DNA from 2 places in the Thermosynechococcus sp. HY213 genome. Region 1 is predicted to be linked to the other one. Evidence: riboswitches for the same ligand, from Rfam matches in the RefSeq annotation. Region 1 holds a riboswitch; the other holds the start of a gene.
What was found. Region 1 has a riboswitch for cobalamin ahead of RHK62_RS04065 (sirohydrochlorin chelatase). Riboswitches for the same ligand answer to the same signal wherever they lie in the genome.
Positions count from the first base shown of each region.

Region 1 (5,438 bases):
GAGGTGGCAATAAAGGTGTGAATCCGCGGATAGTAGGCGGGTTTGAGGGCTTTTGCGGCTGCTTCAATATCTTGGCGGGTGGCACGAGCCAAGCCACAGATCACCGGCCCCGTTTCGGTGCCCACGGTTTCAGCAATCCGCTGCACCGCCTCAAAGTCACCGGGACTGGCAAAGGGAAAGCCTGCTTCAATAATATCCACCCCCAGTCGCGCCAGTTGACGGGCGATCGCCAGTTTTTCATCCACATTTAGGGAAGCACCGGGCGACTGTTCACCGTCCCGCAGGGTGGTATCAAAAATTAACACCCGGTCAACCGTCTGGGGAGGATATTTAATACGCATAGACAAGCCCTATCTAAGCTTGAGAAAGAGTAGCAGTCATCATTTACTCTAACATTTTCGCTGGGGAGCGATGCTTAGGGAACTTGCCAAATGCGTTGGTGGTAACTGGGCAAGTGATCCAAGTCCACGGTTGATCCATGGTGATGGTGGTGAGGGTGATGACCCCCGTGATCATGGCTGTGGGAGGGGTGCTCATGATCCTGATGATGGTGGTGATGATGGCTATGGCCTGCCACCAAGCGGAATTTGCAGGCTTCACAGTTCATGGCCACCTGCCCCGTATGGGTTTCAATTTCCCGCTGCCGCGTGAGATAAAATAGTTGCGGATGCAGGCCAATTTCCGGTAGGTTCACGTATTCAACACTGGGATAGGCGGCTTGGGCTTCTGCGGTAAGGGTATAGATTTTCTTGACTAGTGCCCCTGTAAACATAAAGTGGGGCAGGACAATGACGCGGCGGGGCTGGTAAAGATTCGCCCGCCCAAATCCTTCGGGTAGGCGGGGATGGGTAATGCCAATAAAGCAGACCTCAACGGTTTTGTAGCCACTGCCTTCCCAGAGCATGCGGGCTAGCTTAAAGACATCGCCATTGGCATCGGGATCACTGGAGCCGCGTCCCACCACTAGGAGAACGGTTTCTTCGCGGCCAATGCCTTGGGGATTAAATTCTGGTGAGTCCAAGAGTTCAAGGCGCGATCGCCACAGGGTTAAAATTTCGGGGGCAATACCATAGTGGCGGCCATAGTGATAGCGCAATTGCGGAAACGCCCGCCGCGCCCGATCCAACTCATTGGTAACGTCAAACTTATTGTGGCGAGCAGCAAAGAGTAAAACTGGTAGCACTGACAAATCTGTATGGCCTGCGGCAGCACACTGGCTGAGCACCTCAAAAATCGAGGGTTCCGTTAACTCCAGAAAACAGGGAAAAACAGGCCGGCAGGGATCCAGTTGATAATAGGCTTGGGCAAAGTCCAAAAATGCTTGGCGACCTTCCGGATCGCGCGTCCCATGACCGACGAGTAAAAGCGGTCGAGATTGGGGGAGAGGGGGTAAATCGAGGCTAAAACCGAGGGGATTGAGAATGGAATCGTTGAGCGTAACAACCACGTTGAAACTCCATGCCCGTGCGACGCAGGCAAACAGAGTGAACCACAGCAAGTAGGCATTCTGGCTGAGGGGGGTTCCCCATCACAGCTGCGGCACAGCACCAGACTTGCACTGGATTTTCCCTACAGGCTGCTCTTCACAGTGAACGTTGCCAATTGTAGCGAGATTCTCAGACCCCTGTCTATGCAGGGGGTGGGCACATGAGAGACCTATAGCGCCGCAGCATCGAGAACGCCAATGGTCTGGTCGTAGATGGCTTGGGCTTCTTCGGGGGTGTTACCAATGCTGACGAGTCCCAGCTTACCAAATTCCGAGAGTGCCCCCATGAGGTGAAAGACAGTGCCCGTTTCGGTGCTGGAGTCAAAGTGGAGATGGTAGCGGGCAATCATATCCAAGAGATCATTGGGCAGGAGGCCGCGATAGTGGGGTTGGCAGAGGTTATCGGAGGCAATGTAATACTTGGGACGGCGGTGCTTGCTGTAAAACAGTCCAGAGGCTAGCTCATAGTGGCCATCGGTGAGGAATTTTAAGGTCATAAAGGGGTGCGTAGTACCACCCTTGCGCAAGTTAATTTCAATGGCGTAAAGCTCCCACCCTGCTGTTGTCTGGGTTGCAACAACGTCCACACCAAAACAGCCGATCACCCCCTGCTGTGCCAAGTACGTCCCTACCTTTTGCCCCAATTCTTGGAGTTGTTGGCGATAGTCGGCATGGGCGGGAAATTCACAGCCAATGAAAATTTGACCTGTGGGGGCATTGAGTAACTGTTCATGGGTGGAGACGATTTCAACACTGCCTTTGGGGGTAATACAGCCTTGGACACTGGGCGATCGCTTGACTGTCCCTTCCACAAAGGCTTCGACAATGCCACCCAGATCCATAAATCGCTGCCGATAGGAGAGCCAAGTTTCATTAGGCGCCTGAAAGACCATCTCCTCTAGGCTATTTTCAATCCGTTGTAGATGATCGGGGGTGTGTGGGCTGCCAAGGGGGCGCAGTGGGCGCAGATCAAGAAGAGCATTGCCTTCTCCGGAAAAAGCCTCATTGAGTTTCACCACCACCCGTTGCAGTTCAGGAGATTTCTCTTGGAGGTGAGCGATCGCGCGCACCAGTTCCGGTACCCCCTGCAAAAAACCGCTGCCCATCGGATGGGGAATGCCTGCGGCCGCAAAAAGTTCCCGACTGCCCGCCTTGGTTCCCCAGTAGAGGAGGTCGGGATCCGTCGAGTAGAGGGGAATGCCTAAGCGTACCGCCAGTTCCCGCTCCAAAGGGGTGGAGTTAAAACACACCATGTAGGCTTGGTTGGGACGCAGGGCTTGACGGATACGCTCCAAAAGGCGAGGCCGCTCTAAAATTTTCGCAGTCAAGGGTTTATCGGAGCGATCGTAGGTGGCCAGCAGCAGCAGGCGATCGCGGGCATGGGAACTGGGTACGCCGGGGAGTAAATCCAGATAATAGTCAATAATGCTGGGGTGCAGCGGCTGGGACGTCACGTAGATCATGCGGGTACGCGGATTCCGCAACTGGATCAGCGTATAGAGTTGCCGCTCCTCGTAGTGGGTATAGCCGGTGATCTTGGCCAGCTCCGGTTGGGGAAAGCTCAGGGAAGGCACCACCACAATATCGCGCTCAATGCCGCCGGGACCCTTGGGTAGTTCAGGAATAAACGTTTCTGTCCCGTCCCAGCACTCCAAGAGTCGCGTTTGCAGTTGGCGGAATTCCTCAGCAATTGACATCAAAACGCCCCTATGCCCTTGTCCCTAGTTTAGGGAGTTTGAGTCGCACTCATCGCTTGGGGGTCATCTTGTTCAAACTTTCTTTACTGAGGAACGGTGCTTCGTTTGCTCAGCTTCAATAGCCAACAAACTAAGGTTTGCCATCCAGTTCAATGTACCTGACATGCACCTGAGCGGGGCGCAGAACAAAGGGATTTTGCCACTTGCCGGCAGGACTGGGGTACGTTTTTTCGGGATAGGAGAGCAAATCGCTGTAAACGGCGCTTAATTCAATGGGAACACCTGCTGGCACATTAGTCATCTTAAAGGTACATTGACCATCCTGAGCACCAGCGGCAGGACCAGTAGCAAATACCTTGATGGGCGGTAAATTTTGCGGTTTAGCAACAACTTGAATCGCTGAGCAGGCAGCCGGTGCAACATTGCCCATTTGATCGCCAAAAAAGATGCGACCTTGCAGCGTTGCTGTGGGAAGTGCCAATGCTGTGACAGTGTGAGCTAGGGTTCCAGTTAGGACAAGCAAAGCGGAAAAAGCGAAGTTTCTCATAAGGTGCCTCGCAAGAGGATAGTTGATAGTCTGATTCTGGCGAAGCCTAAGGGGAGTGCCCGTGAAAAGGATCACAGGATCACGGGGAACTTGGGCACAAAATTAACCCACTTCACCCAGTCTAGGCCTCAGACTCAATCGGGAGTGCTTCTAGTTGAACATAGCGGGCGCCGGCAAACACCTCACGGGTGGTGCGGCTATACCAATTGCGAAATGAGGGTCGCTTGAGAATGGGGCGCGTCCAGTGACTACCGCCTTTTAGAACAAAATGCTTGCCATCAAAGTAGGGCGCAGAATACCCCCGGTAGGGATAGCTCTGGAACTCCGGATAGGGGGCAAAGGGACTTTGCGTCCACTCCCAAACGTAGCCCTGATTCAAGAGTCCCTGCTGAGCAGCAATCTCCCATTCCCGTTCACTGGGGAGACGTTTGCCTTGGAAATGGCCATAGGCTTCAGCCTCATAGAAACTGAGTCCCCACATAGGTAAGTCCAAATCCTCAGGAACGGGGTAAAAGGGTGCTGTGATCCCCTCTGCTTCGCGCCATTCCCAACCACTGCTGGACCACCATTCCCGCCGCTGATAACCACCCGCTTCCACAAAGGTGAGAAATTCCCGCCAGGTCAGCGGTGCCGCATCAATCGTAAAAGGAAGTAGTTCGACACTCTGGACTGGCTGCTCGTTATCAAGGGCTAAGAGGTCTTCACTGCCAATGACATAACTGCCAGCGGCAATCCGTTGCCAAGACTGAGGCGAGGATAGGAGAGGGGGCAAGGTGGTGAAAATCCCCTGCATCGCCAGCACCATTTGCATTGTTTCACTGTGTTGGGCTTCATGCTGCAAAATCCACCACCAGAGACGGACTTCCCGTTGCCACTGCTCGTCGCTAAGACTGTAGAGGCGATCGCCCGTCTTTTGGCGAATCTCTGCTAAGTAGTCAAGTAGCTGGCCACGCGGCGGTAGATGCTGTCGTTCGGCCTTGGGGCGGCCATCGGCGGCATACCAATAGCGATCGCGATCGCTCACCCCTGAGGATTCCGGCAAGAGCCAAAAAGCTTCTGTGTAGCCAATGTGTCCCAAATGCCACCCCACGGGACTATAGAGGGGATGGGGCTGCGCACAAAGGACGGCCTCGCTCAACTCAGCCACAAGTTGGCGTGTAAATTGCCGCTGGTTCTGAAAGGCTTGCCAAAGGGCTTCGCGATCCCAAGGATTAAACGGGGTTGAGGTCTCAGAAGGTATAAATCTCTGGTTCACTCTGCAAACTCATCAACAGCAGTTTATTTTCGGGTAAAGGATACCACTCCGTTTGCTGATCTACCGGCTCTGAGGTGAGTTGAATTTTCTCGGCATCCTGACTCCAGTACAGGGTGGGGGGTGGTGTGCCCCGCCCACAGCGGGTGGCGAGAATATAGACGCCATCAGTCAGAATCATGGCGGCACTGACACTGGTACGCGCTGCCTGCGCTAGGGAAAAAACAATTTGCAGTGTTTGCCGCAGTACCATCAACGGTGACAGTTGCGGATTCAACACCAATTCATTGCAAAACAGGGCAAAGAGGTGCTCAGAGTCTGTAGAGCCTTCAACAATGTTGTAACAAATATCCGACAGGCGATCGCGCATAGGGCGGTAGAGGGTTTGGTGAAAGTTCTCGATAAAGCCATTGTGCACCCCCAGCCAGCGTCCCCAGCGAAAGGGCTGCGTATTCG
Region 1 is NZ_JAVKVB010000007.1:175,145-180,582, reverse strand. It holds gene RHK62_RS04070 (2-isopropylmalate synthase) at 1-341, opposite strand, end outside; gene RHK62_RS04065 (sirohydrochlorin chelatase) at 416-1,447, opposite strand; cobalamin riboswitch at 1,480-1,621, opposite strand; gene RHK62_RS04060 (peptide ligase PGM1-related protein) at 1,657-3,183, opposite strand; gene RHK62_RS04055 (hypothetical protein) at 3,314-3,730, opposite strand; gene RHK62_RS04050 (SUMF1/EgtB/PvdO family nonheme iron enzyme) at 3,852-4,985, opposite strand; gene egtC (ergothioneine biosynthesis protein EgtC) at 4,960-5,438, opposite strand, start outside.

Region 2 (5,438 bases), on a different contig from region 1:
TGACCCAAAGCAATATAGACTTGGCGGGTTGACCATTCATCAACATTGAGGGGGTAGGGGGGTGACTGCAAAAAGCCCTTGACCAAGTCCCCATACTTTTGCAGATTTTCCACTGCGGTTTGGTGGACTTCCGCTTGCCGTGCAAGGTAGCGATCGACGTCCGTAGCATTGAGATTGGTTTTAATGGCAAATACCACTAAGTGGGAGGCATCCACCACCTGCCGTTGATTCCAAGTGTGGGGGAGCAGGGCTTGGCGTAGCGCAGGCGTCTCAATGACGTAAAACTTCCACGGTTGCAGGCCAAAGGAAGAAGGAGCCAGTACCAGACTTTGTAGAAGTGTTTGCCACAGATCCACAGGAATTTTGCGATTGGGGTCAAATTTCTTCGTGGCGTAGCGCCATTGCAGTTGTTGCAAAACCGTTGTTGGTGAAATCGGTGTTTCAGTCATTCTGTTCCCTAGAGAATTGATTAGAGCGATTACCCAAAGGGTACGCTACGCGATCGCGAGAACCACTCGCCGCTCATTTTGACAAACTATTAAAGGTGAGGTCAACTGCCCTGTAGATCAATTGCCCACTATTGCCACTGAATATCGGCATCGATCGCAGTCATGGCAGAGGTGAGTTTTTCAACCAGTTCCTTAACAGGGAAAGCGCCGACATCTCCCGCTGCACGGGTGCGGATACTCACGGTCTCGCTTTCGACTTCCTTGGCACCCACAATGCCCATCACAGGAATTTTCTAGGTTTCAGCATTGCGGATTTGTTGACCTAGCGATCGCCCGTACGATCCACACTCATGCGGATGTCCCATCAGCCGAGGTCAGGTGCCCCTACCAATCATGGAGCAGGTCTTTAGGCATGGGGCAGCCTGCTTACAAGCATTGCCCCGCTAATCGCAGGAATGGAAACGCAGTTTTGAGTGGTGGAAAAATCCTGCGATTTTAAGGGGGCAACGGTGCGCTGGCAGCGACAACAGATCCTCAGTTGGTAAGACGAGCCCCTCGCAATTGCTGGGCGGCGGCCACCATGTTTTTCAGTGAGGGAATCACTTCCTCCCAGCGACGGGTTTTCAGACCGCAGTCTGGGTTAACCCAAATCTGGTCACTGGGTAGATGGGCGATCGCAGTCTCCAGCTGCTGAACCATCTGCTCAACAGTGGGAACTGCCGGACTATGAACATCATAAACACCATTGCCCACCTGCTGTTGATAGCCGGCATCAGTAATTTCAAACAGCGTTTCATTGTTACTGCGGCTATTTTCAATGGACAACACATCTGCATCTAGGCGCTCGATATGTTGAATAATGTCGCCAAACTCCGAATAGCACATGTGGGTATGAATTTGGGTTTCTGGCTTAGCCACACCAGCCGCCAACCGAAACGCATCGACGGCCCAAGCCAAGTACTCCTGCCAACGTTCCGGCTTGAGGGGTAATCCTTCCCGTAAAGCGGGTTCATCAATCTGGATAATCTTTGCCCCAGCAGCTTCTAAATCGGCCACTTCATCCCGTAGAGCCAAGGCAATCTGCATCGCCTGTTCGCTACGCGGAATATCGGTGCGGGTAAAAGACCAGTTAATCATTGTTACCGGCCCCGTCAGCATACCCTTGACGATTTTTTGTGTCAACGATTGCGCCACCTTAAACTCTCGCACCGTCATTGGCTCGGTTCGCGCTACATCCCCATAAATAATGGGTGGACGCACACAGCGACTGCCATAGCTTTGCACCCAGCCGTGTTCAGTAAAGACAAAACCAGTGAGCTTCTGGCCAAAGAATTCCACCATGTCGGTGCGTTCAAACTCGCCATGCACCAATACATCTAGGCCAATTTCTTCCTGCAATCGAATGCATTTGGCAATTTCAGCATCAATTGCTGCTTGGTACTCAGCAAGGGTGATTTCTCCGCGCTTGAGCTTCACCCGCAATTGCCGCACTTCTGGGGTTTGCGGAAAAGAACCAATGGTAGTTGTCGGAAAGAGCGGTAAGGTGGGCTGCAGTTGGCGGCGTTGTTTATAGGGCATAGCCCGTTCCAGATCGTTGACGGTTAAATTGCGCAACCGCTGTTGTACCACTGGATTCACAGGCCTAAATTCCTTAAAGGCCTGCCACTGGGCTTCAATCTCTGCCAATTGGGGGTGCTGGGCAAGGGCTTTGGGACTCTCCTGCAGGGTCTGTGCCAATAGCACCACCTCATCCAACTTTTGTTCGGCAAAACTCAACACCCGCCGCAATGGCTCTGGTAACTTCACTTCTCGTGCTGCATCGTAGGGGACGAATTGTAAAGAGGCTGAGGGGTGCAACCGGATATTAGTTGTGATACCCTGAATCGCTGCTAAGGTTGACACGACAGGTTCTGGGCAAATTTTCCAAATGTTTCGGGCATCCACAATACCCACTCCCAGCTGTTTATCCCTTGGGAAACCATACTGCTGCAATAATGCCAAGTTCTGCCCACGGGTAAAATCTAGACTAATGCCGGCTACGGGCAACGTCACCACCCAAGGATAGGCAGCGCCGAGATCATCAAAGTAGGTCACTAGGTAAATCGGCAAGCCAACTTGACAGAGCGCATCAAACGTTGATTCATACAATTCCCTGAAGTTGTTGGTGTCCCCAAAAACCAAGGCAGGTTCGTGGATTTGTACCTCAACCACCCCTAGGTTCTTCAATTCAGCCAACAGGATAAGATAGCGCTCCACTAGGCAAGACAACGCTTCCTCTAGATTCATCTGCAGCCGACTCAGCCGTAGCAGGGTTAAAGGCCCTAGCACCATGGGAACGGCGCGATCGCCCAAGACCCTTTGGGCACGACCGATGATCCCCAGAAAATCACTAAAGTCCGCTGCCTGAAGAGGCTGACTCATTTCGGGAACCAAGTAGTGATAGTTGGTGTCAAACCATTTGGTCATCTCAAGAGCTGGAATCCCCTCTTTGCCACGAGCCATTGCAAAGTATTGCTCCAGCCCTGTAAAGGCTTGATACCGCTGTGGGATGAGACCGAGGCGGACACTCCAGTCAAGGACGGGATCGTAAAAACTGGTATCGCCAACGCCAATGCGATCAATGCCAGCCTTTAGTTGCGTTTGCCAATTTGCCAATTCAATCTCTTGAACTGTTTGTAGCAAATTTTCTTGATTGTATTTGCCATTCCAAAAGGCTTCCAATGCCTTTTTCAGCTCACGATTTTTACCAATACGGGGGTAGCCTAGCGTTGCAGTTTGAATGGTCATTGTTGCAGTACCCTGAGTTTTGACAGTTCTCTCAATAGACAAAGAAAGATAGCTGTTTTCAGCCCAACAAGCAGTACACTTCCAGCATCATCAGCAGAACCTAACGTGGGTCACTGCAAGAGCAACCCCTTGTCTAAGTGCTTGTAGGTGCTTGAAAATCTCCAAAATCACTTGTGCTACAGTAACGGCAGCAACGTTGCGAGAAAAGGGCGGTAGGGGGGTTCTTTACCTAGGCAAATTAATGAAAATTGAAGCATGAAGAACATCATCTGTACCTCGCAGATGTTGGCATAACGACATTCACAACTCGGCGGGCATTCTGACTGAGAGAGTAGTGCCTCTCATCACAGCTGCGGGACAGCGGCAGATTTGCACTGCACTTTCCCCCTTGCGTCTGATGGCTGATCCCCACCAGAACCGAGTGAGTACATTCAAGGCTAACACAAGTTATGAGTTAAGGGTAAGAGCACGGCGGTCTATTGGTATGAAAAGCTGCCCCTAGGTTGACTGCTGCCGTTATTGTGCAACTGCTGAGGCTAAAATGAGAAATAGTTATCATTTTTCTCAGCAGCGTTCTTCTAGGTAAATATGCCCTCCGCCTGCCAGCCTTTACCGGCTTCCCTCGATCGCATTGTTCAGCGGTTCCAACAGATCTCAGATCCAAAGCGGCGCTATGAATACTTACTGAGCTTTGCAAAGCGCCTGCCGCCATTTCCTGAGGAGCAGAAGGTTGCCGCCAACCGCGTACCCGGCTGTGTCTCCCAAGTGTACGTGATGGCCTCTTTAGAGCAGGGCAAGGTGATTTTTCAGGGGGATTCTGACGCTCAAGTGACGAAGGGATTAGTGGGGCTATTGGTTGAAGGGTTGAGTGGGTTGACACCTGCAGAAATCCTCCAGTTAAAACCTGACTTTATTCAGCAAACCGGACTGAATGTCAGCTTAACCCCCTCGCGAGCCAATGGCTTTTACAACATTTTTCGAACGATGCAACAGCAAGCCCTAGCCTATCACTTGGCCGAGACTTCGTGTCACACTTAAAAATCTCAGCTGATGGGACTACAGCAGCAAAAGCTGGGCTGGGTGCTAGAGAACACCCTTACGAAGGAGGATAATCTTTTAGTTGTAGGATGACGCAACAGTCCCCGCAACGGGGACATTAAGCTTCGTTTGCGGATTTAACACTTCTGCTTATACTCCCTATTCGCCAGAAGGCTCGGCCTACTGCCACTGAATCTCGGCATCCATTGCATTCACTGCCGATGTCAGTTTCTCGATGAGTTGTTCAACAGACAAGGCGCCGACATCTCCCGCTGCACGGGTGCGGATACTCACGGTCTCGCTTTCGACTTCCTTGGCACCCACAATGCCCATCACAGGAATTTTCTGGGTTTCAGCATTGCGGATTTGTTTACCTAGGCGATCGCCCGTGCGATCCACACTCACGCGGATGCCCTGCTCTCGCAGTTGAGCGGCCACACGTTCGGCATAGGGGCGTTGCTCATCCCCCACGGGCAACAGGCGCACTTGCTCGGGTGCCAGCCAGAAGGGGAAATCCCCTGCGTACTCCTCAATGAGAATGCCAATGAGCCGCTCCAGCGAGCCAAAGGGGGCACGGTGAATCATCACCGGTCGGCGGCGGGTATTGTCCTCAGCAACGTATTCCAAATCAAAGCGCTCAGGCAAATTGTAGTCCACCTGAACCGTTCCCAGCTGCCACTCGCGACCGAGGGCATCCTCAAAGATAAAGTCGAGCTTGGGGCCATAGAAGGCGGCCTCCCCAATCCCCAAGAAATGCTCCATGCCCAACTGTTCTACCGCTCGCTGAATTGCTGACTCCGCCTTTGACCAAGCCTCATCGGAGCCAATGTACTTGTCGGATTTGGGATCGCGGAAGCTCAGCCGTGCCTTGAATTTATTTAAACGCAGACAGCGAAAGACCGAGAGAATGAGATCAACCACATTCAAAAACTCGGCATCCAACTGCTCTGGCGTGACAAAAAGGTGGGAGTCATCAACGGTAAAGCCCCGCACCCGCGTCAAGCCCCCCAATTCCCCGGACTGCTCATAGCGATAAACCGTACCAAACTCCGCCAACCGTAGGGGCAAGTCACGGTAGGAGCGCAACTCACTTTTATAGATTTGAATGTGGAAGGGGCAGTTCATTGGCTTGAGGACAAAGCCCTGCTCGTTGGCTGCCGCCTC
Region 2 is NZ_JAVKVB010000016.1:107,454-112,891, forward strand. It holds gene RHK62_RS10100 (NAD(P)H-dependent oxidoreductase) at 1-449, opposite strand, end outside; gene RHK62_RS10105 (His/Gly/Thr/Pro-type tRNA ligase C-terminal domain-containing protein) at 578-730, opposite strand; gene metE (5-methyltetrahydropteroyltriglutamate--homocysteine S-methyltransferase) at 984-3,236, opposite strand; cobalamin riboswitch at 3,528-3,673, opposite strand; gene RHK62_RS10115 (SufE family protein) at 3,825-4,274, shown strand; gene thrS (threonine--tRNA ligase) at 4,455-5,438, opposite strand, start outside.
Region 2: another riboswitch for cobalamin. It lies ahead of metE (5-methyltetrahydropteroyltriglutamate--homocysteine S-methyltransferase); the one in region 1 lies ahead of RHK62_RS04065 (sirohydrochlorin chelatase).